DNA from 2 places in the Bacillus sp. DX3.1 genome. Region 1 is predicted to be linked to the other one. Evidence: riboswitches for the same ligand, from Rfam matches in the RefSeq annotation. Region 1 holds a riboswitch; the other holds the start of a gene.
What was found. Region 1 has a riboswitch for cyclic di-AMP ahead of QRE67_RS04155 (signal peptide protein). Riboswitches for the same ligand answer to the same signal wherever they lie in the genome.
Positions count from the first base shown of each region.

Region 2: it holds a riboswitch for cyclic di-AMP, as region 1 does, so the genes downstream of both, kimA (potassium transporter KimA) here and QRE67_RS04155 (signal peptide protein) in region 1, are expected to answer to the same signal.

Region 1 is NZ_CP128153.1:851,959-858,280, reverse strand. Features, by position in the region: gene kdpDN (KdpD-like non-kinase potassium sensor) at 1-563, opposite strand, end outside; gene kdpC (K(+)-transporting ATPase subunit C) at 630-1,211, opposite strand; gene kdpB (potassium-transporting ATPase subunit KdpB) at 1,231-3,330, opposite strand; gene kdpA (potassium-transporting ATPase subunit KdpA) at 3,344-5,011, opposite strand; gene kdpF (K(+)-transporting ATPase subunit F) at 5,031-5,111, opposite strand; gene QRE67_RS04155 (signal peptide protein) at 5,111-5,212, opposite strand; cyclic di-AMP (ydaO/yuaA leader) riboswitch at 5,314-5,457, opposite strand; gene QRE67_RS04150 (hypothetical protein) at 5,994-6,224, opposite strand; gene QRE67_RS04145 (hypothetical protein) at 6,241-6,322, opposite strand, start outside.
Region 2 is NZ_CP128153.1:1,627,988-1,634,309, forward strand. Features, by position in the region: gene QRE67_RS08195 (DMT family transporter) at 1-766, opposite strand, end outside; cyclic di-AMP (ydaO/yuaA leader) riboswitch at 1,063-1,207, shown strand; gene kimA (potassium transporter KimA) at 1,362-3,188, shown strand; gene QRE67_RS08205 (permease) at 3,903-4,880, shown strand; gene QRE67_RS08210 (TIGR03943 family putative permease subunit) at 4,893-5,762, shown strand; gene nhaC (Na+/H+ antiporter NhaC) at 6,078-6,322, shown strand, end outside.

The DNA of each region.
Region 1 (6,322 bases):
GTTACATCAACAAGCTGAATTTCATTTGCTTTTTGCAAAATAAAATCTGGAATGCGCTCTCGTACTTTTACATTTGTTATTTGTTCCACGATATCATGAACACTTTCTAAATGCTGAATGTTAAATGCTGATAATACCGATATTCCCGCCTCTAATAGCTCTTCTACATCCATATAGCGTTTTTTATATTTAGATCCTGGTATGTTCGTATGCGCCAATTCATCAACAATGACCACTTGCGGCGCCCTTTTTATAATCCTGTCTACATCAAGCTCATAAAATATCTTCCCTTTATAGTTCATTTCTTTTAAAGGAATTTTTTCTAAATCAGCAATTGCTTCTGCTGTCTCTTGTCTCCCATGCGTTTCAATTAAACCAATAACAATGTCAATGTCCTCTTTTTTCATTTCTTGTGCATCGAACAACATTTTATAGCTTTTTCCAACGCCTGGTGCCGCACCAACATATAGCTTAAGTTTCCCAAGATTTTGTTGACGAATATATTCTAGATATTCTTCAGGTGTTCGCCTTTGAAATGGCGGTTTATGGTCATCTGCATACATTACAAACACAACCTTTCTTACCAACCAGTACTACCTCAATCCGAAAGATTGAGGTAGTACTAGTTACTATTTCATCATTTTTTGCAACTCAATATTTAGTTTCAAAACGTTTACACGATCTTCTCCAAATAGTCCAAGTGCACGTCCCTCAGTTTGAGACTTAATCAACTGATTCAATTTTTCTTTTGAAATGTTTGTTAATTTTGCAATGCGATCCACTTGTACATAAGCAGCTTGTGGACTCATATCAGGATCGAGCCCAGAACCTGAATTCGTTACTAAATCCATCGGTACTTCAGTAACTGGAACCGTTGGATTTTTTTCTTTCCAGTTTGCCACACTTTCTTCTACACGTTTTACTAAATCAGGGTTCGATGGCGCATAGTTATTAGATCCAGATGCTTCTGCTTTATATTCTATACTAGAGACACGCCCATGAAAATAACGTGGATCTTTAAAATCTTGACCAATTAGTTTTGAACCGATTACTTCATTCTTCTCATTATATATAAGACTTCCGTCCGCATTATCTTTCATAACAGCTTGCGCAATTCCCGTTACAAGCAATGGATATAAAAGCCCACACACGACAAGAAACGTAAAGGTTACACGAATGACAGGTGAAAGTATACTTTGTTTTTCGGACATTTTCCTTTTCCCCTCTTCCTTAAATAAACAATCCCACAATCATATCAATTACTTTAATTCCAATAAACGGAACAATTACCCCGCCAAGTCCATAGATCAACAAGTTACGACCAAGTAGTGCATTGGAACTCATTGGTTTATACGCAATCCCCTTCATTGCTAGAGGAATGAGTAATGGAATAATAATGGCGTTAAATATCAGTGCTGATAAAATGGCTGATAACGGTGAAGTTAGCTTCATGACATTAAGTGCTTCCATTTGCGGAATGGCCAACGTAAACATCGCTGGAATAATTGCGAAATATTTTGCGATATCGTTCGCAATACTAAATGTTGTTAATGCACCGCGTGTCATTAATAGCTGCTTCCCAATCCCTACAACCTCAATAATTTTTGTTGGATTAGAATCTAAATCAATCATATTGGCAGCTTCTTTTGCAGCTGTTGTACCACTGTTCATCGCTAACCCAACATCAGCTTGCGCTAAAGCTGGCGCATCGTTCGTACCATCACCTGTCATCGCAACAAGTTTCCCTTTTTCTTGTTCTGCTTTAATAACAGCAATTTTATCTTCCGGCTTACATTCTGCCACAAATTCATCCACGCCTGCTTCTTTTGCAATAGTTGCTGCTGTTAATGGGTTATCCCCTGTACACATGACTGTTTTAATCCCCATTTGACGAAGCTGTTCAAAACGCTCACGCATGCCTGGTTTCACAGTATCTTTTAAATATATTAATCCATAAATACGATGATCCACTGCAACTACAAGTGGTGTCCCGCCCTCTTTTGCAATTAAATCTGCTTTTTGATTCAAATCTTTTGGAATCGTACCGCCTTGTGCTTGTACCCACTCTATTACTGCACCAACTGCACCTTTTCGTACTTTTACACCATCAGGTAAGTCCACGCCACTCATTCTTGTTTCTGCTTTAAATGGAACAAATTCACCTTTTTCTGCAAGCTCTCTATTATAGGAAAAAGATTTTGACTTCACATATTCAATCACAGAACGACCTTCTGGTGTTTCATCTAGTACTGATCCAAGTGCTGCCCATTTTGCTACTTGTTCAATCGTTTCATTTCCTACAGGAAGCAATGTATGTGCCATCCGATTCCCAAATGTAATGGTACCCGTTTTATCTAAAATGATTGTATTAATATCACCAGCTGCTTCTACAGCTTTCCCTGACATTGCTAATACATTAAATTTTGTCACCCGGTCCATTCCGGCAATCCCAATTGCTGATAATAACCCACCAATTGTTGTTGGGATTAAACAAACAAGGAGTGCAACAAGTACTGCTGTATCGAGTTTAAATCCTAAATAATTCGTAAAGATTGGTAGCGTCACAACAACGATTAAGAAAATAAGTGTTAAACTTGTTAATACTGTGTTAAGAGCAATTTCATTCGGTGTTTTTTGACGAGCTGCTCCTTCTACTAAGGAAATCATTTTATCTATAAATGACTCACCTGGATTACTTGTAATAGAAATTGTAATCTCATCACTTACCACCATTGTGCCGCCTGTTACCGAACAAAAATCGCCACCTGCTTCTTTAATAACTGGAGCAGATTCCCCAGTTATTGCGGATTCATCAACGGATGCTAATCCTTTAATAACCTCACCGTCACTCGGAATCATTTCTCCCTGTTTCACAATTACAACGTCACCTTTTCTAAGCTCCGTTGCTGAAACTTGAACGATTTTTCCATTTTCTTTTACTGCATTCGCAAATACATCTTTCTTTGATTGTTTTAAAGAATCTGCCTGCGCTTTCCCGCGTCCTTCTGCCAATGCTTCTGCAAAGTTAGCAAACAAGACAGTGAATAATAAAATGAGAGAAACTGTTATATTAAACCAACCTGGTATACTACTAGATAAGCTTGGTAGAAACGATAAAATCAAAGTGATAACAAATCCGATTTCTACCACGAACATGATTGGATTTTTCACCATCACTTTCGGGTTTAGCTTCGCAAATGATTGTTTCATTGCATTTGTAATAATGTCACGATCCATTGTTTTTGCTTGTCTGACTTCACTTTCCATTTCTATTTTTGACGATGTAATCGATTGATTAGATTGTTTATCTTTTACCACTACAGGTCTCATCATTTACCCTCCATTACTTCAATGTAAGAAATTCTGCGATTGGTCCTAGTACTAACATTGGGAAGAACGTTAATGCACCAACGATTACAATCGTTCCAATGAAAATGCCTCCAAATAAACCATTATCTGTGCGGAATGTTCCTACTGTTTCTGGTACTACTGTTTTCTCTTTCAATGAATATGCAACAGCTAGCATTGTAATTAAACTGAAATAACGTCCTAAGAACATGACTATACCGGTTGTAATATTCCAAAATGGTGTATTATCGCCTAATCCTTCAAATCCGGAACCATTGTTAGCAGCTGAAGAAGTATATTCATATACAACTTGTGTTAAACCATGAAATCCTGAATGTGAGATTGCATCTGTTCCTAAATTCGTTGAAAGAGCCAATGCTGAAAATCCTAGAATGAGCAACGGATGAAATAATATCGTGACTGCAATTAATTTCATTTCCTTTCCTTCAATCTTTTTCCCTAAAAACTCTGGTGTACGTCCTACCATTAGTCCAGATATAAAGACAGCGATGATTGCGTACATAATGATATTAACAAAACCTGCTCCAACCCCGCCAAACACTGTATTTAACATCATATTGACAAGTGGTACTAATCCACCAATCGGTGTTAACGTGTCGTGCATTGTGTTAACAGCACCTGTTTCTGCCGCAGTTGTTACTGTCGCATACAAGGAAGAGAAAACTGTTCCAAATCGTACTTCTTTTCCTTCTGTACTACCTTGCACATTTTCCATACCAATTTGATTTAACGCTGGGTTTCCATGTAATTCAGATGAAACAATCGTTGTAAATCCGACTAAAAATACCATAAACAGTGAAACGAAAAGGATACGTCCTTGTTTTTTATTACCGACCATTCTTCCGTACGTAAATGGTAAAGCTGTTGGTAATAGCATCATGAGCATCATTTGCAAGATGTTACTAAGTTGACCTGGATTTTCAAATGGGTGTGTAGAGTTTGCACCAAAGAACCCACCTCCATTGTTACCAAGTTCCTTAATTGAAACGAATGAAGCAACCGGACCGCGTAAAATACTTTGTTTCACACCTTCAATCGTCTGAGCTGTAACCGCTCCGTCCAATGTTTGTGGTACACCAAGAGCAACAAACATCAATGCTGCTATAAATGCGATTGGAAGAAAGACTCTTGTTAAAGCTCGTGTAAAGTCTACGAAAAAGTTACCAAGTTCCTTCCCAGCTAATCCTCTTATAAAAGCCATAACAAGTGCTAACGTTGTTGCTGGTGCGGCAAACATTAAAAATGTAATCCCGATTAGTTGCGATAAATAAGACAAACCATTTTCACCGCTATAATGCTGCAAGTTTGTATCAGCCATAAAACTAATCGCTGTATTAAAAGCAAGCGTTGGCTCCATTCCTTCAATATGAGCTGGATTTAATGGAAGTACTCCTTGTAAGCGAAAGATGAAATACACGACAATGATCATGAAACCATTGAGTGCAACTAACGATAAAGCGTATTGCTTCCAACTCTGGTTATACGCTTTAACACCTGTAATTTTAAAAATAATCTTTTCAAAAGGCCCAAACACTTTATCTAATTTACTATTTCCTTGAAAAGCCTTCTCTAAATAAATGCCTGTTGGCTTTGCAACAAGAATGAATAACAACATTGTGATTACAACTGCAATCCAAATCATAATAAATGCTTCCCCCTAATTAAAACTTTTCTGGATTTAATAACGCGTAAACTAAATACACCGTAATTGCTGCAACAATAATCGATAACGCAATCATCATCATTGCTTCCCTTCCTTCACAACTTTATCTGACCATTTTGCTAGCCCCACCATAGACGCTGCTAATACAACAAATATTCCGACCATCACGACATCAAGCATACAAATCCCTCACTTTTAATTGTAAAATTTTACCATATATCCATTAAAAAAAGAACACTGAGGCTCTACTCAGTGTTCAAAAATGAACAACACAAAAGTAAACCTCCTCTCCAAACGCTTACGAAGTTAGCTGTCGGATTCGGGCCTAAAGAGTAGCCCTACTTTCGTAATGAAAGATTCACCCCAAGTGACAATGCACAAAATTGGTTCCCCCGCTCCATTTCTGGACTCAGCGATATCAGGTTGTTTTTGGAAATATTATGAATAATTTATGATTGTAAATATACTCCTCTATATTTGACTTGTAAAGAACAAAATTACCTGAAAACAGAAAGAATTTTATCATTTAACCGCTTACATTCATTGTTATATGTATTTTATCTTCTGTTTCCTTGTCTTTCCTTTTGTTTTCATTGAAAATACTATTTTATGTAAATTTATTTTGAAAATACAAGAAGAAAATCGCACTATTTTATTTACAATATCAACCATCTTTTTACTTTATTAGCGATATATATATATCCATTTTGATTTTTCGACATATAAGCTGCTGCTATGGATAACAAAAGGTGACCTGCACTCGTTTTCTCTCTTTGTTTTCACTGTGTCTGGGCAGGAAAAGAATTTGACCGCTTCTATGCATGAACGGATTCTCTCTCCCACCTAAAAGGAAGGGTTTTATGTCGGTTTTTTAATTTGTATTTATACAAATTAAAAAGGAGCTCATAATCCAAATACCATTTTCATAGTACCCGGAATTCGCTCCTTTTATATTACAAATCTAATAATTATAAAAGTGGCACAAATTACGCCCTCGAAAACATACTCGCATTAGCTCTGCATGTTTCTTTTCATACTCGATAATATCATTCTCTAAATATAAACTTGCACCTTCTAGCGGCAGTACTACATATGGCTTTGGAAAGGCCATATCCTGCATTACTAATTCGTGCACTCTTTCTAGTGATATTGCCCATCGGTTTGCTATATCATGACATAACAACACTTTCATATTCATTTCCTCCGCCCTACTCAAAAAATAAAAATGAAATGTTATCACAATTCGTAAACACTACAAAATTAGCTCCAATTGTTTGATAGAGCCGAACC
Region 2 (6,322 bases), 780 kb from region 1:
TCGGAGTAAGATACCGTATGCTATCTAAATATAGATAGAAAGCAATAAGTGTTCCAAAAATCACGACAAATGCAATTAATAATAGAGTGTTTAGCTCTAGATGTTTTACGTCTGCAAATAATATGAACTGGTTTGTAGAAAGAAAGTTTAAGAGTGTGACTCCGGCTCCTCCTATAATCATTCCCCATCCGACAATAATAGACGAAGACCACTTTTCTAATAATTCTTTTGAATAGAGTGTATAGAATGCTAAAGATAAACCAGATAGAATTCCCCAAATAACAGCAGGTGTAGAAACCGCTAGATTATGAATGGATCCATTTGTTAGCAAGAAAAAGGTTCCGACTAAAGAGAGTGCGATTGAAATGGAATCAATTTTAGTAGGACGAATATTCCATTTGAAAATAAGAAAAATTGTAATAAATATAGGGGCTAAATATTGTAATAATGTTGCAACCGCGGCATTTCCTGCATCAATGGAAGCAAAATAGGTGTATTGTACACCAAGCATTCCTAATAATCCAAACAGAATCATTTTATTGGCGTCAGATTTTTGTTTCCAAATACCGAACACCTCTGATTTTTTACTTCCAAATGATGAGAATAAGAGCAAAATACTGCCTGATATTAATAATCGAACTGTAACTAACCATTCAGTTGAAACATTTTCTTGTTGAAACAGTTGTTGTGCTGCAGTTCCGGATAGTCCCCATAAACTGGCACCCGTAATAACCATTATAATACCTTTCAATCTTCCTTTATCCATTATGGACTCATTCTCCTTTCAATGAGAAAGTTAAATTCATTTGAGATATTGAATACAATATGTAATATATCACGTAAAGTATCAAAGGGAAACTAAAAATTCTGATTTTTGTAACGAGAAGCATATTGTTATGCAGTGATGAATGAATGTATGTATGTATGTATGTATCTTTATCTTGCTCTTTGTCGGTACATCATTTTGTTCCTTATGTTTCTATTTCTAAAGATGTAATCTATTGTATGAAAATTTTTATTTACTTTTTTAAAATAACGGAGTATCATAAACGACAGTTTCAAATTTCTAAATCGCTGAAACCTTATGGTACGGGGGAACCGTTTTTGTGGATTGATACATAATCCAAGGGGTGAATCCTTGCAAGGTAGGGCTACTCAAAGGCCCGAATCCGACAGCTAACCTCGTAAGCGTTATATGAGAAGGAAGGTGGAGCTTGTGCGACAAAAAAATTGATGTCTACAAGTCTATTTGTTATGACTTGTAGACATTTTTTAATTTTCGGGAAAATAAGTTTTTAACCGGAGTGTTTATTTCACTAACAGAGAAATAAACGTATAAAATTATTGGAGAGTGAACATCAGTGGTTTCATCCATAAAGAGATTTTTAATTGGTCGACCGTTAAAGTCAACCGAATTAGGAGAGCAAAAACTTAACAAAACGAAAGCGTTAGCTATTCTTTCTTCTGACGCTTTATCATCAGTTGCATATGGTCCAGAGCAAATATTGATTGCTCTAGCTACAGTTGGCGCGTTAGCATTTTGGTATTCAATTCCTATCGCAATTGGCGTATTAATTCTGTTAACGGCTCTAATTTTGTCTTATAGACAAATTATCTATGCTTATCCTCACGGCGGAGGAGCGTATGTGGTATCAAAGGAAAATCTAGGTATAAATCCTGGGTTAATAGCTGGAGGCTCTTTGTTAGTAGACTACATTTTAACTGTGGCAGTAAGTGTATCTGCGGGTACAGATGCCATTACATCTGCTTTTCCTAACTTACATTCTCATACTGTGGTCATTGCCATCATATTTGTGGTATTTATTACAATCTTGAACTTAAGAGGTGTAACGGAGTCAGCTTCTGTTTTAGCCTATCCGGTTTATTTATTTGTTTTAGCGTTATTCATATTAATCGGTGTAGGTATATACAACATTGTAACGGGTGAGGTTTCGCCTAATTTACATACACCAATTGGTACACCCGTAGCAGGAATCAGTTTGTTTTTACTCTTAAGAGCATTTGCATCAGGCAGTTCTGCTTTGACAGGAGTTGAAGCAATTTCCAATGCAATTCCAAACTTTAAAGATCCCGCCCCTAATAATGCTGCTAAAACGTTACTTGCGATGGGTTTCTTACTTGCATTGTTATTTTCAGGAATCGTATATTTAGCCTATTATTATGGTATTACTCCTAGTAAAGAGGTAACAGTTGTCTCGCAAATTGCTGAAGAAACATTTGGACGGAACTTCATGTATTTCTTTATTCAAGGAACGACAGCATTGATATTAATCCTTGCTGCTAACACTGGATATTCTGCTTTCCCTTTACTGGCAGTCAATCTTGCAAAAGATAAGTTTATACCAAGAATGTTTACAGTTAGGGGAGACCGATTGGGATACTCCAATGGAATTATCATACTTGGAATTGCTTCAATTATCTTAATTATTGCTTTTCAAGGGCAAACAGAGCATCTTATTCCACTTTATGCAGTAGGAGTGTTTATTCCATTTACGTTGTCCCAGTCTGGGATGGTGGTTAAATGGATTCGCGAAAAGCCTAAAGGATGGATTTTAAAATTAACTATTAATTTAACTGGTGCCATTATTAGTTTTATAGTCATGAGTATGTTCTTTTTAACCAAATTTGCACAGGTTTGGCCAGTCTTGATTTTTTTACCTATCATCATTTTTGTCTTTCATAGAATTAGAAAGCATTATGAAGCAGTAGGTGACCAATTAAGTCTTACAACATGTGAGCCTATTGTGCCAATTGAAGGGAATGTAATCATTGTACCTGTGGCTGGTATGACTCATGTAGTAGAGAGCTCATTAAATTACGCTAAATCTCTTTCACCAGATCAGATCATTGCTGTTTACGTTTCTTTTGAAAGGGAAGATGAAAAAAGGTTTGAAGCAAAATGGAATAAATGGCAGCCCGAGGTTAGACTGGTGACACTGCACTCTCATTACAGAAGTATTATTCAGCCACTGACCAAATTTATTGATACAGTTCAATACAAAGCAACTGAAGCAAATTATCGGGTTACTGTGGTAATACCGCAATTTATTCCTAAGAAAGGCTGGCACAATATTCTTCATAACCAGTCTAGCTTACTAATTCGCGCATTCTTGCTTTATCGGAGAAATGTAGTTATCACGACTGTACCTTATCATTTAAAAAAATAAAGATTCCAAAACAAGAAAAGGTAGCTTTACTCATGTAGAGCTACCTTTTCTTGTGCTAACAGGTGCATTATTATACATTAACTACCGCTAAGTGAAGTTATGGTAACTAAAACAGCACCTAACCTTATTTTAATTAGATAAGGTTAGGTGCTGTTTTTATTACGAACGTTTTGTTTAATAAACTCCAACATTCCTTTTGAGAGGAAAATAATACTTACTACCCAAGTGATTCCTGATAAGGCCAATTGAAGGGAATTCTCTTCTGATGCCATATCGTAGTTAGAAGAGTTAGGTCCGATTAGCAGATTTATCCCGCATTAACGGGCAGTAATACCCCCACCTCAAAGTTCGGCAGGAAGCAAAGAAGTTAGGTGGGGGATAAACTGCCCGTAAAAGCCCGATTGGTTCAACTAATAATCAGTGGGGGATGAAGAAAACCCCCACTGATCAAAGTTTCACTTTATCAGAAGGAATAAACTTAAAGCAAGGGTTAAGAAGTGTGCAATAAACCAGATGATATTTTTTCTTTGTACTTAATGAACCAATAAATTAGAAGTATTAAAGAAATTATAACTACAAGACAGGAACCTGTAACTAAATATCCTCTGGTTATAATTTTAGAGTGGGAATAGCGTATAGAAAAATGTTTGGAAAGTGTCATAGATAAAGAGGACAAGCATATTTTTAACTATGAACAAAACGGAGGCGAGGAAGTTGATTTTTACTAGAGTTTCAAAAGAGTTAATTGGAATGTTTCTTATTGCCCTATTTCTTTTTTTACTGTTTTTTGTTGACTTTACAAATCTATCAGCTCTGCAAAAAGGTATTCCGAAAGAGTGGCTTAATGTAAATACGATTTTTTTAAGTATCTTTTTTGAAGCTGTGCCATTTATATTACTTGGGGTATTAATCTCTTCTATCATTCAAGTATTTGTAACGGAGGAAATGATTCAAAAGGTCTTGCCACGGTCAGCAATAATCGCCATCATTCCAGCGGCATTTGTGGGTGTAATTTTCCCTATGTGTGAGTGCGTCATTATTCCTGTAGTGAGAAGACTCATTCAAAAAGGCTTACCTCTTCATGTTGGGATGGTCATTTTAGTAAGTGCTCCGATCTTAAATCCGATTGTTTTCTTATCAACGTATTATGCGTTTCGAACAAATACGACCATTTTATATGCTCGTTTCGGGATTGCATTGCTCGTTGCCTTATTAATTGGACTTATTGTGTATTACGTATACCGCGGGAAAAATGTATTAAAGGATGACAAAGTAATCTCTCATGACGAGAAGAACAAAAGTTGGAGGGATGTTACAAGTCATGGGGTTAATGAATTTTTTGATACAGGAAAGTATTTATTGATTGGCGCTTTTTTAGCAAGCTTATTTCAAACATTTTTAGATCGGAATGTGCTTGCAGAAGTTGCAAGCAGCGGTGTTTTTTCACCATTGGTCATGATGGTTTTTGGCTATGTCTTATCGCTTTGTTCAGAAGCAGATGCTTTTATTGCCGCATCGTTTGGTCATATATTTTCAGCAAAAGCACTTGTCGCCTTCCTTGTATTTGGGCCGATGTTAGATTTGAAAAATACATTGATGTTATTTGCTTATTTTCAAAAGAGATTTGTGTTGTTCTTTATCGGAATTGTGACAACAGCTGTGTATATAATTGTTCAACTTACGATGGGGTAGGGGGAAGAAATGGTGAAAATAAAAAATAAGAAAGAGTTTCATACGTATATTCGAGGCATTATTTTACTTGGTTTTGCGATGCTCCTGTTTAAGCTTCTCGTGACAGGAAATATGGAGCACTTTATTGCACCAAAAATGATAAAATTTATGTATTTTGCGTTTATCAGTTCACTTGTTCTTGGATGCTTACAAGTATGGGGTAGCGGAGAAGAAGAGCAAAAGGCTTGTCATTGCTGTCAAGATCATACATTACCAAAATCAAAAATAGGAGCTTGTATGTTATATGCAATTTTTTTGATTCCCATTGTGAGTGCATTTTTATTTTCAAATGTGACGATTGATGGGAATCTAGCAGCAAAACGTGGTATGAACCAAAGTGCGCAAGCAAAGCAACAGCCAGCAAGCTCCGACTGGAGAGCGTTATTAGTGGATCAAGAAGAAGAACCAATTGCGAATCTTCCTACTTCACAACAGTCACTGGAGGAATTAGAGAAAAACATAACAAAGCAAAAGTCGATTCAAGTGGATGATAAAAATTACATTCCAACGATGAATCTAATCGGTCAAGATGTACTTGGATTTAAAGGGAAACAAATTACATTTACCGGTTTTATTTTTAACGATAAAGAAGTGAAAGGTGATGAAAAAGTAGTGGCTCGTTATGGGATTACGTGCTGCGTGGCAGATGCTTCTGTATGGGGGATGATCGTTTCAGGCGAAGAAATAAAAACGTTGCCGGAAGAAACATGGGTGAAAGTAACCGGTATATTAGATGAAACGATATATAAAGGGACATTATTTCCACTTGTGAAAGTTAGCAAACTAGAAAAAATTGAAAAGCCGAAAGAGCCGTATGTGTATGATGTGTTGCCTCAGCAATGAGCGGTGGTATGAGATGAGGGTTAACTTTTTAAGGGGTTTTGTATAAGCTGATAGAGAAATAAAAGCATAAACTCAGGAAATAGAGAGAGTTTGTGCTTTTATTTTTAGAGAAGTATAAATAAAAATACAACTTTTTTTAAGAGTTTTCATTGCGAAATGCTCGCTCTACTTTTACAATAGAAAAGGTTGTATATTTATTATACTAAAAAAACAAATCGAAATAATATGAAAATTATAGTCTGTCTTGGCATATTGTATAAAATATACATGTAAGACGATGCACATCATGTTATCGACTTGTAAGGAGAGAAGCAAATGAAAAGTGTAAGATTACCATCGATTCCAGAAATCATCATTCTTTTATTATTGTTTCTTGCCGTCGTCTTTTCCTTTCAAACGATTTTTAATCTGCCAATTCAATTAGCGTTATTTATTTCATGGTTTTTAGTGATTGGTCTTGGCTTACGATTAGGTTTTGGTTATCAAGAATTGCAAGATGCCATTACGAAAGGGATTTCTAACGGATTAGAGGCTATTCTTATTTTAGTTGCGGTTGGAGC